DNA from 2 places in the Geobacillus sp. 47C-IIb genome. Region 1 is predicted to be linked to the other one. Evidence: a T-box and tRNA genes for the amino acid it is inferred to sense, from the RefSeq annotation. Region 1 holds a T-box; the other holds one or more tRNA genes.
The links. The T-box of region 1 lies ahead of alaS (alanine--tRNA ligase). A T-box ahead of a tRNA ligase gene usually reads a tRNA of that ligase, here a tRNA-Ala.
Positions count from the first base shown of each region.

Region 1 (11,229 bases):
AGGAAGAGAAGGCGCTCGAATGCTTCCGACAGGCGCTTATGCTTGATGAGCGAGCAGCGGCAGCCTATTATGGCATCGGTACGGTCCACTACAGGCGCGAGCAGTTTGCTCAGGCGAAAGATATGTTTGAACGGGCGCTGGCGCTCGGGCTGAATGATGCGGATACGCATTTTATGCTTGGAATGTCATTATGTCGGCTTGAGATGCCGCGCTTGGCGCTGCCGTATTTGCAGCGGGCCGCTGAACTGAATGAAGAAGATGCCGAAGCGCTCTTTCAACTTGGTCTTTGTCTCGCTGCTCTCGATTATGTCGATGAGGCGAAACGGTATTTCGAAAAAACGTTGGAACGGAATCCGCGCCATGCGGATGCGTACTACAATTTAGGCGTCATTTATGCGTACAAAGATGATCTGGCCGCTGCCCGTGATTTATTTGCCGCCGCTTTAGATGCCAACCCGGATCACGTGCTCGCCGGGTACGGAAAGAAACTGATGGAAAAGCGGCTTGCGCCGTAAAAGGCAGGGGATGACTGTTGCAAGAGCAGCAATCGCTTGCGCTGGACGGCCGCACGTTTATTAAAGGGGTGTGTTTGGCCGTCATTTTTCATAACGAGGAGACGTTGTATACCGTTGTCCGTATCCGCGTCGAAGAAACGAATGAAGCGGCTGCGGAGGAAGAAGTGGTCGTCACCGGCTATTTTCCACGTTTAAATGAAGGGGACGTGTACATCTTTTACGGGCAATTCCGCCAACATCCGCGCTTTGGCCGCCAGTATGCGGCCGAGCAGTTCCGCAAACAGCTTCCGAACACGAAAGAAGGAGTCATCGATTATTTGTCGAGCGGCTTGTTTAAGGGGATCGGCAAAAAAACAGCGACAGCGATTGTCGATGCGCTTGGTGAAAACGCGATCGCCGCCATTTTGCGTGATCCAGGAGCGCTCGAACGCGTGCCCAAGCTGACGAAACAAAAAGCGAAGCAATTGTACGAAACGCTCTGCGCCCACGAAGGGCTCGAACAGACGATGATCGCCCTCGCTCAGCTCGGTTTTGGTCCACAGCTGGCAATGAAAATTTACCAAGTATACGGCGAAGAGACAATGGACATCATTCATGAAAACCCGTACAAGCTCGTCGAAGATATTGAAGGGATCGGTTTTGGTCGCGCCGATGAGCTCGGGCGGCAGCTCGGCATTTCCGGCAGTCATCCAGCCCGGCTGCGCGCCGCTTGTCTGTTTGTCCTTGAGCAGGCATGCTTGCAAGAAGGGCACGTCTACATGAAGAAAGAAGAGCTCGTCAGCCGCATTGGGGAGCTGCTTGGCGGAAGGTCGAACGGAGCGGTTGATGGACAAGCCATCGAACAGACGCTCCTTATGTTAAGCGAAGAAGGAAAGATGATCGCGGAACAAGGCCGCTATTATCTTCCTTCGCTTTACTTCGCCGAAAAAGGGATCGCTTCTAACATTCGGCGGTTGCTCGGGCAAACGCCACCATCGGCCTCATTTCCGGAGTCGGAGTTTTTGCTGGCGCTCGGGGCGCTTGAAGAACGACTCGGGATGCAATATGCTCCGCAGCAAAAAGAAGCGATTCAACGGGCGCTGTCTTCGCCGCTCTTTATTTTGACGGGAGGTCCAGGAACAGGAAAAACAACGGTCATTAAAGGAATTGTTGAGCTGTTTGCGGTTCTAAATGGCATATCACTTTCCCCCGACGATTACAAAAACGGTGAACCGTTTCCTGTGCTGCTCGCTGCTCCGACTGGACGGGCTGCAAAGCGGATGAGTGAGGCGACCGGGCTGCCGGCGGCGACGATTCACCGGCTGCTCGGCTGGAATGGAGCGGAAGGGTTCAGCCACGATGAAAATGAGCCGATTGCCGGTAAGCTGCTTGTCGTCGATGAGGTGTCGATGGTCGATACGTGGTTGGCTAATCACCTGTTAAAAGCGGTGCCTAATGGGATGCAAGTCATCTTCGTTGGCGATGAAGACCAGCTTCCATCCGTCGGGCCAGGGCAAGTGTTGAAAGATTTGCTCGAGTCGGGTGTTATCCCGTCCGTGCGGCTGACCGAGGTGTACCGCCAGGCGGAAGGGTCATCGATTATCGAGCTCGCCCATGAGATGAAGCGTGGGAACGTGCCGGCCGACTTGACTGCCCCGAAGGCGGATCGTTCGTTCATCCGCTGCCGCGCCGGACAAGTGGCTAGTGTCGTGCGTCAAATCGCCGAAAATGCGCGTAACAAAGGGTTTTCCGTCAAAGACATTCAAGTGCTCGCTCCGATGTACCGCGGCCCAGCCGGTATCGATCAGCTAAACAAAGTGCTGCAGGAGCTGTTTAATCCACCAACGGATGGGAAGCGAGAACTTTCCGTTGGCGACGTAGTGTATCGCGTCGGCGATAAAGTGCTCCAGCTCGTCAATCAACCGGAAGACAACGTGTTTAACGGCGATATCGGTGAAGTCGTGGCCATTTTTTATGCCAAAGAAAATACAGAAAAGCAAGATTTGCTCGTCGTCTCATTTGACGGCATTGAAGTGACGTATACAAGGCAAGATTTAGCGCAAATTACCCATGCATATTGCTGCTCCGTCCATAAGGCGCAAGGGAGCGAGTTTCCGATTGTCATTTTGCCTGTTGTCAAAAGTTATTACCGGATGTTGAAGCGGAATTTGTTGTATACGGCGGTGACAAGAAGCAAACAATTTCTGATTTTATGCGGGGAGGAAGAAGCATTCCGGTTTGGTGTTGCCCAGCGGGGCGACGGAGCGCGCCAGACGGCGCTTGCAGAAAAGTTGGCGGCTTCGACTGCGCTGTTTGTCGAAGGGGAACTGCCGCTTGAGGATGCGAACATCGGGATGGAAAACGTTACGCCGTATGACTTTATGGACGATGGGTCAAGCTAAAAGTGGCTGGAAAGGTGGGAGAATGATGCGGACGTTTTCCGACGTCAAAGGGCTTCCCATTTATGAACAAACGACAGGGAAAGCGGTCGGGACGATCGCTGACATTTGGTTTACCAGCCACGGCACAGTCAAAGGGTTTATCGCGGAACGGAGCGGTCTATTTAACCGCCGCCGCTACTTGCCCCTTTCGGCTGTGCAGTCGTTTCAAAACGACCGGGTCATCATCCGTGATGCTGGCAGTTTCCAGCCGTTCCCCTCTCTTGACAGTGGCCACTCTCTTTACGGTGAACGCGGCATCGCCGGCAGCATGGTTGTCGCCGCAGACGGAACAACGATCGGCTTGCTGGATGATGTATATTTTGACGGGCAATTGGGCAAAATTGACGGATACGAGATTAGTGAGGGATTTTTTTCCGACTTGACCGAAGGAAAAAAACGAATGGAGGCAGCTCCGTTCACCGCCAAAGAAGGCGTCGTCACCGTCGAAACAATGAGGTAAGGAGAGTGGCTGTCGATGCTCATTTGCCCGAATTGCAAACGGAAAAATTTAGGGAAGATCGGCGTCAACCAATATTACTGCTGGGACTGTTTTATTGAGCTGTCCGTTTCTAAAGGAATGATTCACGCCCATCAAGTGGAAGAGGATGGAACGTTAAGCTCCCTCGATGATTTGTTTGACGACCATGAACGCACGATCCAATTTTAGGAGGGACGAGCATGAACCGGACGATGACTTCACTGTTGGCAATCGGGGTAGGAGTCGCTGCTTATCAGCTTGCCCAGCGCAACAATTTGATGAACGGCCGCACGATGCGGAAAATGCGTCGCCGCTTGATGCAGGCAATCCGCTGACGGCTCCGTCGTCTCCCGGTTGAAGGGGGACGGCGGCTTTTCTTGGTTGTTAAATAGTGGAAGGAACCGTGAAGGCATATTTCTCCCTCCATCTCCTACACTAAACGGTAGGAGGTGTGGCGATGGGGGAGCAACAATGGCTGTCATTCTTTCGCATCGGGAAATGGCTGCTCGTGACTGTGATCGTCTATTTAATCGTCCGGATGAAAGAGATTTGGTGGCCGGTCGTCGAATTTGTCACTACCGTACTGACGCCGTTTTTGTTGGCGGCGTTTATTACATATTTGTTGCACCCGCTTGTTGAGTATATCCACAGCAAGGGGGTGCCACGGGCGCTGGCCATTTTGCTCATTTATTTGTTGTTTTTCGGTTCGGTCGGCTACGGTCTTTACCGCGGCATACCGGTGCTGATCGCCCAGCTGCGTGAACTGGATGAACGGTTGCCATCATTGATGAATACATATCGGCAGTGGGCGCGCCACATCCACGATGAAACGTCAACGTGGCCGATGGAAGTGCATACGCGCATTGAAGCGATGTTTGTGCAGCTTGAGCAGGTAGTTGCCCGAGCAGTGACGATGGCGATTAATGCGGTCAAATCATTTATCGGTTCTGCGGCGATGTTTCTTCTTATCCCGTTTATCGTATTTTATATGCTAAAAGATATTGATGTGTTGAAAAAAGCGGTTTGGTATATGACCCCGAAGCGGTGGCGCGGACCGGGGATAGCGTTTTTAAAAGATGTTGATGAGTCGCTCGGCGGCTATATTCGCGGTCAGCTCTTCGTCTGTGCGGCCATCGGTTTGGCGGCATCGCTCGGCCTTTGGCTCGCCGGCATGGACTATCCTCTCTTGCTCGGGTTTGTGATTGGATTGACGAACATCATCCCGTATTTCGGCCCACTGATCGGCGCTATTCCGGCAGCGATTTTGGCGGCCACCATTTCGCTCAAAATGGTCATTATCGTGCTTGCCTTGATTTTTGCCTTGCAGTTTTTAGAAGGCAACGTCTTGTCGCCGCTGATCGTCGGCAAAAGCGTTCATATGCATCCGCTGGTCATTATGTTCGCGTTGTTTGCCGGGGGCGAACTTGCCGGTGTGCCTGGGCTCATTCTCGCCGTTCCGACTGCGGCGGTGCTGAAAGTAGCCCTCGTGCATTGGAAAGAGCATTATGCTCCGCATTGACAAATGGGCGCGGCTTGTCTATAATTTTTCAATGAAAAAAGCGAATACATAACGCGATGACGGATCGAGTATGTTGCAGTCCATCTTAACGCGCGTTGGCGCACAGAGAGGAATTTCCGTGGCTGAAAGAAATTCCAGATGAAGGGCAACAGAAGGCTAATCCGGAGCGCAGGCAAAACCTGACGCAAGGCTGCGTTACGGCCAAAGAGGTGATGGGCGCTTTTTGCCCATAAACAGGGTGGTACCGCGAGCACAACTCTCGTCCCTGAAGGGGATGAGAGTTTTTTTATATAAAAGACCAAAGGGGAGGATTGTTATGAAAAAGTTAACGTCTGCCGAAGTGCGGCGTATGTTTTTGCAGTTTTTCCAAGAAAAAGGCCATGCGGTCGAGCCGAGCGCTTCGCTCATTCCTGTCGATGACCCGTCGTTATTATGGATCAACAGCGGTGTCGCGACGCTGAAAAAATATTTTGATGGCCGTATCATCCCGGACAACCCGCGCATTTGCAATGCGCAAAAATCGATCCGCACAAACGACATCGAAAATGTCGGGAAAACGGCTCGCCACCATACGTTTTTTGAAATGCTCGGCAACTTTTCGATCGGCGATTATTTCAAGCGTGAAGCGATTCATTGGGCATGGGAGTTTTTAACAAGTGAAAAGTGGATTGGTTTTGATCCAGAGCGGTTGTCAGTCACTGTTCATCCGGAAGACGAAGAGGCGTATAACATTTGGCGCAACGAGATCGGTCTTCCTGAAGAGCGGATTATTCGTTTAGAAGGAAACTTCTGGGATATCGGTGAAGGCCCGAGCGGTCCGAACACGGAAATTTTTTATGACCGCGGTGAAGCGTTCGGCAACGATCCAAACGATCCAGAACTGTATCCAGGCGGGGAAAATGACCGCTACTTAGAAGTATGGAATCTCGTCTTTTCACAGTTCAACCATAACCCGGACGGCACGTACACGCCGCTGCCGAAGAAAAACATCGATACCGGCATGGGCTTAGAGCGGATGTGCTCGATTTTGCAAGATGTACCGACGAACTTTGAAACTGATTTGTTCATGCCGATCATCCGCGCGACTGAGCAGATCGCGGGTGAGCAATACGGCAAAGATCCGAATAAAGACGTTGCTTTTAAGGTCATCGCTGACCATATTCGTGCCGTGACGTTTGCGGTCGGCGACGGGGCGCTGCCGTCGAACGAAGGACGAGGCTATGTATTGCGCCGCCTGCTTCGCCGCGCTGTGCGCTATGCGAAACAAATCGGCATTGACCGTCCATTTATGTATGAGCTTGTTCCGGTTGTCGGTGAAATTATGCAAGACTATTATCCGGAAGTGAAAGAAAAAGCCGATTTCATCGCCCGCGTCATTCGGACGGAAGAAGAGCGGTTCCACGAAACGCTTCATGAAGGGCTCGCCATTTTGGCAGAAGTGATGGAAAAGGCGAAAAAACAAGGAAGCACTGTCATTCCAGGAGAAGAGGCGTTCCGCTTGTACGATACGTACGGCTTCCCACTCGAGCTGACGGAAGAATATGCTGCTGAAGCGGGCATGTCGGTCGATCACGCCGGTTTTGAGCGCGAGATGGAGCGCCAGCGCGAACGGGCCCGTGCCGCTCGCCAAGATGTCGATTCGATGCAAGTGCAAGGCGGGGTGCTCGGCGACATTAAAGACGAAAGCCGTTTTGTCGGCTACGATGAGCTCGTCGTTTCTTCGACGGTCATTGCCATCATTAAAGACGGACAGCCCGTGGAGGAAGTCGGGACTGGCGAGGAAGCACAAATCATCGTTGATGTGACGCCGTTTTACGCCGAAAGCGGCGGACAAATCGCTGACCAAGGTGTGTTTGAAGGCGAAACGGGAACAGCGGTCGTCAAAGATGTGCAAAAAGCACCGAACGGTCAGCACCTCCATTCGATTGTCGTCGAACGCGGTGCGGTGAAAAAAGGCGATCGCTATACGGCGCGCGTCGATGAAGTGAAGCGGTCGCAAATCGTGAAAAACCATACGGCGACCCACTTGCTTCATCAAGCGTTAAAAGACGTTCTTGGCCGCCATGTCAACCAGGCCGGATCACTCGTTGCCCCGGATCGGCTTCGCTTTGACTTTACTCATTTCGGGCAAGTGAAGCCTGATGAGCTCGAGCGCATTGAGGCGATCGTCAATGAACAAATTTGGAAGAGTATTCCGGTCGACATTTTTTACAAACCGCTCGAGGAAGCAAAAGCGATGGGGGCGATGGCGCTGTTTGGTGAAAAATACGGCGATATCGTCCGCGTTGTTAAAGTTGGCGACTACAGCTTAGAGTTGTGCGGCGGCTGCCATGTGCCGAATACAGCGGCCATTGGGTTGTTTAAAATCGTCTCCGAGTCCGGCATCGGTGCCGGCACGCGCCGGATTGAAGCGGTGACTGGGGAAGCGGCATACCGCTTTATGAGCGAACAACTTGCTCTGTTGCAAGAAGCGGCGCAAAAGCTGAAAACGAGCCCGAGAGAGCTGAATGCCCGCCTTGATGGGCTGTTTGCCGAACTGCGCCAACTGCAGCGCGAAAATGAGTCGCTTGCTGCCCGTCTCGCCCATATGGAGGCGGAACACCTCACCCGTCAAGTGAAAGAGGTGGGCGGTGTGCCGGTATTAGCCGCAAAAGTGCAGGCGAACGACATGAACCAATTGCGGGCGATGGCTGATGACTTGAAGCAAAAACTAGGGACGGCGGTCATCGTGTTAGCGGCCGTGCAAGGTGGCAAAGTCCAATTGATTGCTGCGGTGACTGATGACTTAGTGAAAAAAGGATACCACGCCGGCAAACTCGTCAAAGAAGTGGCTTCACGTTGCGGCGGCGGAGGCGGCGGACGTCCTGATATGGCGCAGGCCGGTGGGAAGGACGCGAACAAAGTCGGCGAAGCGCTCGATTATGTCGAAACATGGGTCAAATCCATTTCCTAAATGGGCGCGAATCGTGTACAATGGATGTAAGATAACGGGATGGCCCAAATGAAGAGCGAGGTGGAAACGGTGAGCTCGTTTGACCAAACGATGCAGTTTCATTTCCCGGAGGAGCCGGCCGAAACGAACGTTCGTGAGGTGTTGCTGACGGTGTACGACGCCTTGCAAGAAAAAGGCTACAATCCGATCAACCAAATTGTCGGCTACTTGTTGTCCGGTGACCCGGCTTACATCCCGCGCCATAAAGATGCGCGCACGCTCATCCGCAAAATTGAGCGCGACGAATTAATCGAAGAATTGGTGAAATTCTATTTACAGGGACAACGAAAGGGTTAACCGATGCGAACGTTAGGACTAGATCTCGGAACGAAAACGCTCGGCGTCGCCGTCAGCGACGAATTCGGTTGGACGGCGCAAGGCTTGGAGACGATCGCCATCGATGAGGAGCGCGGCCACTATGGTTTCGAACGGCTGCGCGCCATCATCGACGAATATGGTGTCGATACGATCGTTGTCGGATGGCCGAAAAACATGAACGGCACGCTCGGGCCGCGCGCCGAGGCGAGCGAGCGGTTTGCTGCCAAGCTGCGTGAGGAGTTTTCTTTGCCGGTCGTGCTTTGGGATGAGCGGCTGTCGACGATGGCTGCCGAGCGCATGCTGATCGCTGCCGATGTGAGCCGGAAAAAGCGGCGGAAAGTGATCGACAAAATGGCAGCGGCCGTCATTTTGCAATCGTATTTGGACAGTAAACGGTGAGTAGGAGGAGAATATCAATGGAACATGGAGACCGTCATATTACCGTTGTCGATGAACAAGGCAACGAGCAGCTGTGCGAAATTTTGTTTACGTTTGAATCAGACGATTTCGGTAAATCGTACGTGTTTTACTATCCGGTCAGCGCCGAGGCTGAAGACGAAGACGGTGAGACGGAAGTGCACGTTTCAGCGTTTATCCCCGGCGACGAAAATGAGGAAGGCGAGCTGCTTCCGATTGAGACGGAAGAAGAATGGGATATGATCGAAGAAGTGTGGAATACATTTTGCGCTGAACAAGAAGAAGGTGAAGAGTGACGAACAAAGCGGTTGCCTAGGGGCGGCCGCTTTTTCTGTGAACATGCACACATCTTGAGCGGACATTTTCATGCCTAGGGAGAGAGGCAACTTGGCTCATGGATCTTTCTGTGAAAATGAGTGTACCTCGGGTTACCATTTTCATACGTAGGTGGAGAGCAAACTTTGCTCACAGAGCATTTCTGTTCGATGAATTTTTTGAACGGTGAGCGATGAGTTTCAACGGTCGATGGGGATCAGAACTCATCCATGTCACGCTTTTTAATCGCTAAAACGCGAAAAATGGAGAATTTTGTAGTATAATATGACCGATGAAAGGAGGTTGAAGATGAAACAGGGCGATTTTCAGATGTCTAAGGCACGGCTGGTAAGGAAAATGGTTTTGATTGTTTGCGCCGTCCTGCTGGTCGCGCTTGTCATCGCTGGCACCAGCAGTTTTCTATATATCCGTTCAGCGTTCGAGCCAGTCGACCCAGATGACCGCACTCCGGTGCATGTCTCCATTCCAATCGGTTCATCGGTGGCGGATATTGCCGAACAACTTGAACAAAAGCGACTGATTAAAAGCGCGACGGTCTTCCGCTACTACGTTCGCTGGAAAAACGAGTCCGGCTTTCAAGCCGGTGAGTATGAGTTGACGCGGGCGCTGCCGATGACGCGCATCATTGAGCTGTTAAAAACCGGGAAGTCGTTGAAAATCGGATTGAAGTTGACGATCCCCGAAGGATCGCAGCTTGTGCAAATCGCCGATCTCATCGCCGCAAAAACAGGGTACAAGCAAGAAGAGATTATGAAGCAGATGAATGACCGTGCGTACATTGAACAGCTGATGAAGACATATCCTGATTTATTAACGAACGATATTTTTCATAAAAACATTCGCTATCCGCTTGAAGGTTACTTGTTCCCAGCCACTTATGTGTTTGCGGACAAAAAGCCGCCGCTTCCGGAAATCATTGAGGCAATGGTCGCCAAAACAGCGGTCGTGCTCGACACATACAAGGATGCGATGAAGGAAAGGCAGATGTCGCCGCATCAGCTGTTGACGATGGCGTCATTAATTGAAGAAGAGGCAACGGAAAAAGCCGACCGCGAGAAAATTGCTAGCGTATTTTACAACCGGCTGCGCATCGGCATGCCGCTGCAAACTGACCCCACTGTCTTATACGCGCTTGGCAAACATAAGGAGCGTGTCTTTTACAAAGACTTGAAAGTCGACTCACCGTACAATACGTACATTCATAAAGGGCTGACGCCAGGGCCGATTGCCAATGCTGGCACGATGTCGATCGAAGCGGCGCTCGAGCCGGCGACGACCGACTATTTATACTTTTTGGCGACACCAGCTGGAGACGTCATTTTCACCAAAACATTGGATGAGCATAACCGAGAAAAAGCGAAGCATATTGGGAAACAATAGAGTAAAACGGAAGTTGCTGGCCAATCGGGCTAAATGGCTTCGCTTTTTCGCTGTTTTGTGGTAGTATAGATAAAGTTGAACAGGCTAATGATAAGAGTCCGCTTGCGGCTCTTATTTTTCATGATGATGAAGCGCAAACCTTGGGGCTGTCGATCGGCTCTAGGCAGGCGCTTTTCACTTTGTTGATGCCGGGGAGGAATCGTCTTGCTCGCAAAAGACGTCGTTCACTATTTGCAGCAGCTGCGCCCGGCACCGGATCCGGATATCGCGGAAATGGAACAGTACGCGCATGAACACCGCGTGCCGATTATGGATCCGGTGAGCATGGAAGTGCTGCTGTTTGTGTTGAAAACCGTCAGACCACGCCGTATTTTGGAAATTGGCACAGCGATCGGCTATTCGGCGATCCGAATGGCGAAAGCGTTGCCGGAGGCGCACATTGTGACGATTGAAAAAGACCGGGAGCGATACGACCGCGCCCGTTTTTATATCGGGAAGACGAATACCGAACATCAAATCGAAGCCGTCTTTGGTGATGCGCTCGCGGTTGAGGCCGATGTGGCCGCTGCCGCCCCGTTTGATGCCATGTTTATTGACGCCGCCAAAGGGCAGTATGAACGCTTTTTTACGCTCTATGAGCCGCTTCTTGCTGAAGGCGGCCTCATCATCAGCGACAACGTGCTGTTTAAAGGGCTCGTCGCCGCCGAAACGCCCGCGGACAATAAGCGGCTTTGGAACATTGCGAAAAAAATCCGTCGCTACAACGAATGGCTGATGGCCCGGAGCGATTATGACACGATCATCATTCCGGTCGGGGACGGGCTCGCTATATCGAAAAAACGAGGTGAACGAGA
Region 1 is NZ_CP061473.1:911,424-922,652, reverse strand. Features, by position in the region: gene IC804_RS04705 (tetratricopeptide repeat protein) at 1-515, shown strand, start outside; gene IC804_RS04700 (SF1B family DNA helicase RecD2) at 533-2,896, shown strand; gene IC804_RS04695 (PRC-barrel domain-containing protein) at 2,922-3,395, shown strand; gene IC804_RS04690 (hypothetical protein) at 3,411-3,602, shown strand; gene IC804_RS04685 (YrzQ family protein) at 3,614-3,748, shown strand; gene IC804_RS04680 (AI-2E family transporter) at 3,871-4,932, shown strand; T-box leader at 4,980-5,202, shown strand; gene alaS (alanine--tRNA ligase) at 5,249-7,885, shown strand; gene IC804_RS04670 (IreB family regulatory phosphoprotein) at 7,955-8,221, shown strand; gene ruvX (Holliday junction resolvase RuvX) at 8,225-8,641, shown strand; gene IC804_RS04660 (DUF1292 domain-containing protein) at 8,659-8,955, shown strand; gene mltG (endolytic transglycosylase MltG) at 9,284-10,375, shown strand; gene IC804_RS04650 (O-methyltransferase) at 10,580-11,229, shown strand, end outside.

Region 2 (11,229 bases), 400 kb from region 1:
TTCTTTCGTTTTCGCCTGCTTCGCCAATGCGGTCGGTTCGTGCAACAAGTAGGTGCAGTCACTGTTGCGGAAATGCCCGCCCAATTCATCCAATGTACCTGGATGGGCGAAAACGGAAGCGGGAAATAGAATCATCAGGCAAAAAAACAAAATCGCAGTTTGTTTCAAAGCTCTCCCTCCGATCGAAAAGGTGTTGCTGTTTCAGCAAAGACGCGATGAAAGCAACGGAACATGTCGATTTGCTCTTTGAACGCATATTCAACCGTTTTTGGCGTATTTTTGGCGTTTTTCAGCGTGAAATCGGGCTAAAATCGCTGCTGTCGCGCCATTAGGTGATTTGATGACATTCGAAATAAAGTTTATCAAAGAAAGGGAGCAATCATAAAGCCATTTCGCTGCGAACGAGTTCTTCATTCATCGTTTATGAAGGGGGAGAGGGACGATGACCAAATTGCTTTTAGACGACGAGCCGTTAATCATTTTACCACAGCTCGCTGTGGCGATCGGATTGAACGAAAGCATTATCGTGCAGCAATTGCACTATTGGCTTGAGAAAAGTGAAAACGTTCGTGACGGCTACAAATGGGTGTACAACACGTATGGAGATTGGCAGAAGCAATTCCCGTTTTGGTCGGAAAGCACGATTCGCCGGATCATCACAAAGCTCGAAAAGCTCGGGATCATCGTTTCGGCGAATTTTAACCGCTCCAAAATCGATAAAACGAAATGGTATCGGATCGATTACAACCAACTGGCCGAATGGACGCAAAAAATACTAGTCAGGCAAAAGGAACAGCCACCGGGGGCGAATGGCGGCCCAGCGGGGGACAGCGGTTCAACCGTTCTCGATCGCCTTGCAACTGTTTCTTATGGTGCGTCGATGTCCCACGATGGCGATTCAACTGTTCCAGATTGCATGCCGATGTCTCAAGGAGGCACGTCAACCGTTCAAGACGGCAAGGGGCTAGGTTCCGATGCCGCTTCCATCGCTCGAGACGACCGTGGGGCGTCTTTTGATGGCATGCCGATCGTTCTGACGATACCAAATCAACGGACAGAGGGAGACATCGCTTGTTCATCTTTCCAAAACGAACAAATGGCAGGTGAAGCGGCCGGTCCATCGCCTCAACATGGACAACTGAGCGATGAATTGGCTGATCGATCGGTTCAACATGGATGGACGAAAGGGAAATCGGAGGATCCGTCGATTCAAAATAGATGGGCGACAGAGCAAATGGCCTGCCCACCCGTTCCCATCGGGCAGCTGGCGGATGAAATTGCCCATTCATCGGTTCAACGTGAGCGGCCAGCAGATGAAGTGGCCGATTTGCCGGTTTTCATTGGACGATCCGTCGATGAATGGGTTCGGCCGTCTGTCCAAAATGAGCGGTCGATGGATGAAATCCACCGTCCATCTGCCCAAAACGGGCGGCCGACGGGCGAAATCGCCCGACCATCTGTTCAAACTGAGCCGTCCAGCTGGTCAAATTGGTCAATCGGGGTGCTCAATGTGAACAGCCCGATACCAGAGAATACGACAGAGATCACATCAGAGAGGAACAGAGAAGAGAAAGAAGATGATGAGCGCGTGCGCGCCTACAAGGAGATTGTTCGTTTCTATGAGCAAAACGGATTTGGGGTGATCGGAGGATATTTGCGGGAAAAAATCAATATGTGGGTGGATGACACGTCCGAGGAATTAGTCTTAGAAGCGTTAAAAATTGCGGTGGAAAACGGGGCGAAACGGTGGGTGTACGTCGAGACGATCTTGCGCGACTGGATGGAAAAAGGGTATCGAACGGTCGACGAAGTGCGTGCGGCACGGCTTGCGTTTCGAAAGCAGCGGCTGAACCAACGGTCTACCTCTTCTTCAACGGAGAGCAGTCGAACGATGCGGAAGCCGATTCGCACAGAGATCGTGCCGGATTGGCTGAACATGGACTACAGCCAGCCGGAAGATGACGACTTTGACATCGAACAAGCGCGCCGGGAGCTCGAGGAGCGCTTAAAAAAATATAAAGAACCATCCTGAAAGACGATCTCCATGGGATGAAGGGAACGGCGGGCGTCTCTCGCATGTGACTTTGCCGCCCGCCGTTCGTTGGGAGATTACGGCCGCGGATTCGTCGACGAAGCGTTTCGGTGTGAGACCTTTCCCGGTCAAACAAAAACCCCTTGCCACGCAAGGGGGTGGTGAATGGAGCATACCGGGCTCGAACCGGTGACCTTCGCGCTGCCAGCACGACGCTCTCCCAACTGAGCTAATGCCCCAAAAGAATATGGATGATTTGTCCAGTTCCTATTATATCTAGATGAATGGCTGTTGGCAATCTTTTTTTATCAGCCGCTTTCAATATCGACATGAACGATCGCGTCAATGGAGCGGATGGTGTAATAAATGTCAGCGGTCGAGCGTCGTTGGTCGACGACAGCCCTTAGTTTCAATAAATGCTGGTTTTCTTCCACATCTTTAATGCGCATCGTTTTAATATTGATGTGCTGCTGTTTTAAATGATCAATCACTTTCGTAATATTGTTTTCATCGGCGACCGTAATTTGCAGCATCACTTCTTTTTCACGCAGCTGCTTCGGTCCGAAAAAATTAATTAAAAATGGAATGAGTTCGACACTGACAATGAGCAGCGCCACACCGAACGCTGATTCCCAATAAAAGCCTGCGCCGACGGCCACCCCGATGCCCGCGGCCCCCCAAATGATCGCAGCCGTCGTCAATCCGGTGATGCTGTCGTTACCGCGGCGTAAAATCACGCCAGCTCCTAAAAAACCGACCCCGGATACGATTTGGGCGGCCAGACGGAGCGGATCCATCGTAATATGGTCTTTCGATGGGAAGATGTACGCTGATTCAATCGAAACGATCGTCAACAAGCAGCTGGAAATCGAAATGACAAGGCACGTTTTTAAACCGACTGGTTTTCGTTTCAATTCCCGTTCCAGCCCGATAATCAACCCGAGGATGGCTGAAATCCCTAATTTGAGGAACGGATCGAACACCATTTTTCTCACCTCGTTCGTGATATAATGTAAGAAAACAGTTGGCAAGGAGATGGAGAGATGAAACCGCCAAGTTCGGCAAAGGCGTATGTCGCCTTATTGATCGGTGCGCTCGCTGTGTCGACATCGGCCATTTTCGTCAAATGGTCACAAGCGCCATCGGCGGTTATTGCCTTTTATCGGCTCTTTTTCGCCGTCGTGATCATGACGCCGTTTTGTCTCCGTCATATCGATGAACTAAAGCGCATCTCCCGGCGCGACTGGTTGTTTTCCGTTTGTTCCGGCGTGCTGCTTGCGTTTCATTTTATTCTTTGGTTTGAATCGCTCGACTATACCTCTGTTGCGAGCTCAGTCGTGCTTGTGACGCTGCAGCCGCTGTTTGCTTTTGCTGGAGGAGCGATCTTTTTCCGTGAACGGCTAACGATCGGTGCGATCGGGAGCGCTCTTTTGGCCATTGTCGGAAGCATCCTCATCAGCTGGGGCGACTTTCGCGCCAGTGGAGAAGCGCTGTATGGGGACGTGTTGGCATTATTGGCGTGCGCGATGGTGACAGCGTACTGGCTATTCGGTCAAGAATTGCGCCAGCGATTGTCGCTTATGACGTATACATATATCGTCTATGGCATCAGCGCTGCGACATTGTATTTGTATACCGTACTATCCCGCTTTTCCCTAACAGCGTACCAACCGACCGACTGGCTTTGTTTTCTTGCTTTAGCCATCATCCCGACACTGTTCGGCCATTCCGTAATGAACTGGGCAGTCAAATGGGTGAGCGCATCGACCGTGTCGATGGCCATTTTATTGGAACCTATTGGCGCTTCAGCCTTGGCGTATTGGCTGTTTGACGAACAGATCCGCCTGTTTCAATGGATCGGCGGTATTTTTATTTTAACAGGAATTGGCTTGTATTTGTGGGAGAAAAACGAAAAAGGGCCGCTAACGATACAAGAAAGTAGCGGACCCTAACGTTCCGATGATAAACGATGGGCGGAGCGGCAAGCGGAATTCGTTCAACGGGCGGGCGAATTGGGACAAATACGTGAAGTTGACTTGCGTAATTTGGGGGAGAAGATAGGCGGATTTCGTCGCTCCCGGTTTTCGCTTCCGATTGAGTGCATCGATAATGACCTCTTTTGGGTGAATGCCGATGCCATGCCCGTAAAACAAGCCGTTGCCCAAGTAAATCGTATTTTCCCCCTGCCATTGCGGCGTCGTCGGATCGAACTCCGGGTTTTTAAAATAAAGACAGTCCCCAGGGAGAAAGTGTTCTCCCTTTTTTGTATGGATGCCAAGATCGCGGTCAGTATGCCAGTCATACAGGAGTAGATCGGCGAACAGGCGATTAAACGCTGATACGTCAATCGTATCGAGCACGGCTTTGTAAAAGACGATGACGATGGCAGTTGCACATTCAAAGGCGTATCGTTCACTGTTAACGAAAATGTCTTTGATGGCCTCTGAAGGAGGGATGCCCGGTCGCAGCTGAAAACCACCTCGCTCGTCCCGCTCCCAAAACTCGCTGTTGCAGCGTGAAAAACGAAAAATGGCAAACCGCGCCCGGCTCTTTGCTAAGTCGACTGCAGCTTGGACGATGTTGGCACGCAGCGCAATTTCAAATCGCAGCTGTTGTTCATTTGGATATGTGTACAACACGGGCGAAGAAATAAGAGCGTTTAGGATCGCCTGCTCGTTTTTCGAAAGGGAAGACGAGTAAGACGGGCTCAAACCGGACGGTAAAGCTAAAATGCGGATCAAAGTCTAGATGCCTCCTTGAAAACAACATATTATATTGAAATGTATGCGTCCGCCGGTGGGCGTATTCATTCATTTTGAACAAAACTGATCAGTTATGGTGTAAGAAAGATCAGGTACTGTCCTTTATGGTTTTTGGTAACAACAATGAGGCATACACAACCCCGCTTGATGTTTCAGTTATAGAAGGTAGGAAGGGGCCTATCTCTGAACGTTTTTTATAATACGGGGAAGAAGTAGGGCTGTCGATTTTGCTTTCTTGTGTAATGACTATTGATGGTGGGATCAAGAAAAGGGTTCGCAACGAATATCGTTGTGTGGAGGATTAGAGAGGTTGCCAAGGAGAAGGATTACGTATTAAGATAATGGGAAGTGGGGACTTTTGAGAAGAGTACAGGTTAAAAAAACCAAAAAAAATTTAAAAAAGGTATTGCATTTTGAAGATTAGGGTGGTATATTAAATAGCGTCGCTGCTGAACAAGATGTTCGGCGGTGATGAGAAAGAAAAAAGTGGTTGACATCGGAAAGATGTTATGCTAATATAAAGAAGCTGCTTGCGAGAGATAAGTTCGATGAACTGGTTCTTGCAAGAGAAAGCAATTTATATCGACTAATCTCGTTCCTTGAAAACTGAACGAAACGAAGCGCAAGCCAATCAACTTTCTTTTGGAGAGTTTGATCCTGGCTCAGGACGAACGCTGGCGGCGTGCCTAATACATGCAAGTCGAGCGGACCGAACGAGAGCTTGCTCTTGTTCGGCCAGCGGCGGACGGGTGAGTAACACGTGGGCAACCTGCCCGCAAGACCGGGATAACTCCGGGAAACCGGAGCTAATACCGGATAACACCAAAGACCGCATGGTCTTTGGTTGAAAGGCGGCTTCGGCTGTCACTTGCGGATGGGCCCGCGGCGCATTAGCTAGTTGGTGAGGTAACGGCTCACCAAGGCGACGATGCGTAGCCGGCCTGAGAGGGTGACCGGCCACACTGGGACTGAGACACGGCCCAGACTCCTACGGGAGGCAGCAGTAGGGAATCTTCCGCAATGGACGAAAGTCTGACGGAGCGACGCCGCGTGAGCGAAGAAGGCCTTCGGGTCGTAAAGCTCTGTTGTGAGGGACGAAGGAGCGCCGTTTGAATAAGGCGGTGCGGTGACGGTACCTCACGAGAAAGCCCCGGCTAACTACGTGCCAGCAGCCGCGGTAATACGTAGGGGGCGAGCGTTGTCCGGAATTATTGGGCGTAAAGCGCGCGCAGGCGGTCCTTTAAGTCTGATGTGAAAGCCCACGGCTCAACCGTGGAGGGTCATTGGAAACTGGGGGACTTGAGTGCAGGAGAGGAGAGCGGAATTCCACGTGTAGCGGTGAAATGCGTAGAGATGTGGAGGAACACCAGTGGCGAAGGCGGCTCTCTGGCCTGTAACTGACGCTGAGGCGCGAAAGCGTGGGGAGCAAACAGGATTAGATACCCTGGTAGTCCACGCCGTAAACGATGAGTGCTAAGTGTTAGAGGGGTCACACCCTTTAGTGCTGCAGCTAACGCGATAAGCACTCCGCCTGGGGAGTACGGCCGCAAGGCTGAAACTCAAAGGAATTGACGGGGGCCCGCACAAGCGGTGGAGCATGTGGTTTAATTCGAAGCAACGCGAAGAACCTTACCAGGTCTTGACATCCCCTGACAACCCAAGAGATTGGGCGTTCCCCCTTCGGGGGGACAGGGTGACAGGTGGTGCATGGTTGTCGTCAGCTCGTGTCGTGAGATGTTGGGTTAAGTCCCGCAACGAGCGCAACCCTTGCCTCTAGTTGCCAGCATTCAGTTGGGCACTCTAGAGGGACTGCCGGCTAAAAGTCGGAGGAAGGTGGGGATGACGTCAAATCATCATGCCCCTTATGACCTGGGCTACACACGTGCTACAATGGGCGGTACAAAGGGCTGCGAACCCGCGAGGGGGAGCGAATCCCAAAAAGCCGCTCTCAGTTCGGATTGCAGGCTGCAACTCGCCTGCATGAAGCCGGAATCGCTAGTAATCGCGGATCAGCATGCCGCGGTGAATACGTTCCCGGGCCTTGTACACACCGCCCGTCACACCACGAGAGCTTGCAACACCCGAAGTCGGTGAGGTAACCCTTACGGGAGCCAGCCGCCGAAGGTGGGGCAAGTGATTGGGGTGAAGTCGTAACAAGGTAGCCGTACCGGAAGGTGCGGCTGGATCACCTCCTTTCTAAGGACGAAAAGCGGAAGCGCCGCGGTCGGCTCTCGAAGCCAAATGTTCTTCACCCGTAGGGGTGCTTGCACCCCGAGGGGGAAGGTTATTTGGCAGAAGAGAGCCAGGCGCTGGAGCTAGACATCGCGAAAAGCGGAGGCCGTTAATGGCCGACCATTAACAAATCGCGCTTTTGTTTCGTTCAGTTTTGAAGGAATGAGAATTCCTTCAAATCGTTCCTTGAAAACTAGATAACCGGAAAAGCTGAGGTGCCGCGGTCAGTTCTCGAAGCCAAATGTTCTTCACCCGCAGGGGTGCTTGCACCCCAAGGGGGGGAAGGTTATTTGGCGGAAGAGAGCTAGGCGCCGAAGCTAGACAATAAGGAAGAAGCCGAAACGCGCTGTAGGTTAAGCTAGAAAGGGCGCACGGTGGATGCCTTGGCACTAGGAGCCGATGAAGGACGGGGCAAACGCCGAAACGCTTCGGGGAGCTGTAAGCAAGCGTTGATCCGGAGATGTCCGAATGGGGAAACCCCCTGCCCGTAATGGGGCAGGATCCATGCCTGAATCCATAGGGCATGGAGGGCACACCCGGGGAACTGAAACATCTTAGTACCCGGAGGAGAAGAAAGCAAATGCGATTCCCTGAGTAGCGGCGAGCGAAACGGGAACAGCCCAAACCAAGAGGCGTGCCTCTTGGGGTTGTAGGACCGCTCAGATGGGAGTGAGAAAGGAACGGGGTAGACGAACCGGTCTGGAACGGCCGGCCAGAGAAGGTGACAGCCCTGTAGTCGAAACTTCGTTCCCTCCCGAGCGGCTCCTGAGTACGGCGGGACACGGGAAATCCCGTCGGAAGCAGGGAGGACCATCTCCCAAGGCTAAATACTCCCTAGTGACCGATAGTGAACCAGTACCGTGAGGGAAAGGTGAAAAGCACCCCGGAAGGGGAGTGAAAGAGAACCTGAAACCGTGTGCCTACAAGTAGTCAGAGCCCGTTTATGGGTGATGGCGTGCCTTTTGTAGAATGAACCGGCGAGTGACGATGGCGTGCGAGGTTAAGCCGAAGAGGCGGAGCCGCAGCGAAAGCGAGTCTGAATAGGGCGTTTGAGTACGTCGTCGTCGACCCGAAACCAGGTGATCTACCCATGTCCAGGGTGAAGGCCGGGTAACACCGGCTGGAGGCCCGAACCCACGTACGTTGAAAAGTGCGGGGATGAGGTGTGGGTAGGGGTGAAATGCCAATCGAACTTGGAGATAGCTGGTTCTCCCCGAAATAGCTTTAGGGCTAGCCTCAAGGTGAGAGTCTTGGAGGTAGAGCACTGATTGGGCTAGGGGCCCTCATCGGGTTACCGAACCCAGTCAAACTCCGAATGCCAATGACTTATCCTTGGGAGTCAGACTACGAGTGATAAGATCCGTGGTCAAGAGGGAAACAGCCCAGATCGCCAGCTAAGGCCCCCAAGTGCACGTTCAGTGGAAAAGGATGTGGAGTTGCGAAGACAACCAGGATGTTGGCTTAGAAGCAGCCACCATTTAAAGAGTGCGTAATAGCTCACTGGTCGAGTGACTCTGCGCCGAAAATGTACCGGGGCTAAACGTGCCGCCGAAGCTGCGGGATGACCGTTGGTCATCGGTAGGGGAGCGTTCTAAGGGCATCGAAGCCAGACCGGAAGGACTGGTGGAGCGCTTAGAAGTGAGAATGCCGGTATGAGTAGCGAAAACAGAGGTGAGAATCCTCTGCGCCGAAAGCCTAAGGGTTCCTGAGGAAGGTTCGTCCGCTCAGGGTTAGTCGGGACCTAAGCCGAGGCCGAAAGGCGTAGGTGATGGACAACAGGTTGAGATTCCTGTACCACCTCCTTCCCGTTTGAGCGATGGGGGGACGCAGGAGGATAGGGTGAGCAGGCGGCTGGAAGAGCCTGTCCAAGCAGTAAGGCTGGCCAGTAGGCAAATCCGCTGGCCGTAAAGGCTGAGCTGTGATGGCGACGGATTTGATCCGGAAGTCCCTGATTCCACACTGCCAAGAAAAGCCTCTAGCGAGGGAAGAGGTGCCCGTACCGCAAACCGACACAGGTAGGCGAGGAGAGAATCCTAAGGCGCGCGGGAGAACTCTCGTTAAGGAACTCGGCAAAATGACCCCGTAACTTCGGGAGAAGGGGTGCTCTTTGGGGTGATGAGCCCCGAAGAGCCGCAGTGAAAAGGCCCAAGCGACTGTTTATCAAAAACACAGGTCTCTGCGAAGCCGAAAGGCGAAGTATAGGGGCTGACACCTGCCCGGTGCTGGAAGGTTAAGGGGAGCGCTTAGCGCAAGCGAAGGTGCGAACCGAAGCCCCAGTAAACGGCGGCCGTAACTATAACGGTCCTAAGGTAGCGAAATTCCTTGTCGGGTAAGTTCCGACCCGCACGAAAGGTGTAACGACTTGGGCACTGTCTCAACGAGAGACCCGGTGAAATTATACTACCTGTGAAGATGCAGGTTACCCGCGACAGGACGGAAAGACCCCGTGGAGCTTTACTGCAGCCTGATATGGAATTTTGGTATCGCTTGTACAGGATAGGTGGGAGCCAGGGAAGCCGGAGCGCCAGCTTCGGTGGAGGCGTCGGTGGGATACCACCCTGGCGGTATTGAAATTCTAACCCGCACCCCTTATCGGGGTGGGAGACAGTGTCAGGTGGGCAGTTTGACTGGGGCGGTCGCCTCCCAAAAGGTAACGGAGGCGCCCAAAGGTTCCCTCAGAATGGTTGGAAATCATTCGGAGAGTGCAAAGGCACAAGGGAGCTTGACTGCGAGACGGACAGGTCGAGCAGGGACGAAAGTCGGGCTTAGTGATCCGGTGGTTCCGCATGGAAGGGCCATCGCTCAACGGATAAAAGCTACCCCGGGGATAACAGGCTGATCTCCCCCAAGAGTCCACATCGACGGGGAGGTTTGGCACCTCGATGTCGGCTCATCGCATCCTGGGGCTGTAGTCGGTCCCAAGGGTTGGGCTGTTCGCCCATTAAAGCGGTACGCGAGCTGGGTTCAGAACGTCGTGAGACAGTTCGGTCCCTATCCGTCGTGGGCGCAGGAAATTTGAGAGGAGCTGTCCTTAGTACGAGAGGACCGGGATGGACGCACCGCTGGTGTACCAGTTGTCCCGCCAGGGGCACCGCTGGGTAGCTATGTGCGGAAGGGATAAGCGCTGAAAGCATCTAAGCGTGAAGCCCCCCTCAAGATGAGATTTCCCATCGCGTTAGGCGAGTAAGATCCCTCGAAGATGACGAGGTCGATAGGTCCGAGGTGGAAGCGTGGCGACACGTGGAGCTGACGGATACTAATCGATCGAGGGCTTAACCTAGAAAAGCGGAGGCCGCTCACCTATCGGCGAGACGCGCTGGAGGGCCTGCGAGGAGGCTGTCGCCGCCACAGCAGGACCGAAGCGTCGCGAGCCGATGGCGGCCGGAGCTAGACAGTACGAAAAGCGGAGGCTTCTTCCCACCAAACGGTTATCTAGTTTTGAAGGAATGAAAAAAATGCTTGACAGATAAACATTAATCAGTATAATAATAAATGTCTAAAGGAAAGCTAACTAAGATAACCATTCCGCAGTAGCTCAGTGGTAGAGCAATCGGCTGTTAACCGATTGGTCGCAGGTTCGAATCCTGCCTGCGGAGCCACCTTGGAGAGCTGTCCGAGTGGTCGAAGGAGCACGATTGGAAATCGTGTAGGCGTGAATAGCGCCTCAAGGGTTCGAATCCCTTGCTCTCCGCCACTTATCAAAACATGGCCCGTTGGTCAAGTGGTTAAGACACCGCCCTTTCACGGCGGTAACACGGGTTCGAATCCCGTACGGGTCACTTCTTTGTGGAGGATTAGCTCAGCTGGGAGAGCACTTGCCTTACAAGCAAGGGGTCGGCGGTTCGATCCCGTCATCCTCCACCACTTTCAATCGTCGCGGGGTGGAGCAGTCCGGTAGCTCGTCGGGCTCATAACCCGAAGGTCGCAGGTTCAAATCCTGCCCCCGCAACCAAAATGGTCCCGTAGTGTAGTGGTTAACATGCCTGCCTGTCACGCAGGAGATCGCGGGTTCGAGTCCCGTCGGGACCGCCATCATTTCAAAGCTATGAAATAAAAAAATTACATAGGGCTCGGTAGCTCAGTCGGTAGAGCAAAGGACTGAAAATCCTTGTGTCGGCGGTTCGATTCCGTCCCGAGCCACCACTAAATAAATAGAATATAATCATCTTATGATTTATATGCCGACTTAGCTCAATTGGTAGA
Region 2 is NZ_CP061473.1:1,306,684-1,317,912, reverse strand. Features, by position in the region: gene IC804_RS06750 (thermonuclease family protein) at 1-135, opposite strand, end outside; gene IC804_RS06745 (DnaD domain-containing protein) at 443-2,032, shown strand; tRNA gene IC804_RS06740 (tRNA-Ala) at 2,199-2,271, opposite strand; gene IC804_RS06735 (MgtC/SapB family protein) at 2,341-3,018, opposite strand; gene IC804_RS06730 (DMT family transporter) at 3,076-3,984, shown strand; gene IC804_RS06725 (protein-glutamine gamma-glutamyltransferase) at 3,955-4,773, opposite strand; rRNA gene IC804_RS06720 (16S ribosomal RNA) at 5,434-6,990, shown strand; rRNA gene IC804_RS06715 (23S ribosomal RNA) at 7,378-10,306, shown strand; tRNA gene IC804_RS06710 (tRNA-Asn) at 10,551-10,625, shown strand; tRNA gene IC804_RS06705 (tRNA-Ser) at 10,630-10,720, shown strand; tRNA gene IC804_RS06700 (tRNA-Glu) at 10,734-10,805, shown strand; tRNA gene IC804_RS06695 (tRNA-Val) at 10,815-10,890, shown strand; tRNA gene IC804_RS06690 (tRNA-Met) at 10,902-10,978, shown strand; tRNA gene IC804_RS06685 (tRNA-Asp) at 10,983-11,058, shown strand; tRNA gene IC804_RS06680 (tRNA-Phe) at 11,094-11,169, shown strand; tRNA gene IC804_RS06675 (tRNA-Thr) at 11,207-11,229, shown strand, end outside.
Region 2: it encodes a tRNA-Ala, which carries the amino acid that the T-box ahead of alaS (alanine--tRNA ligase) is inferred to sense. The anticodon was not compared.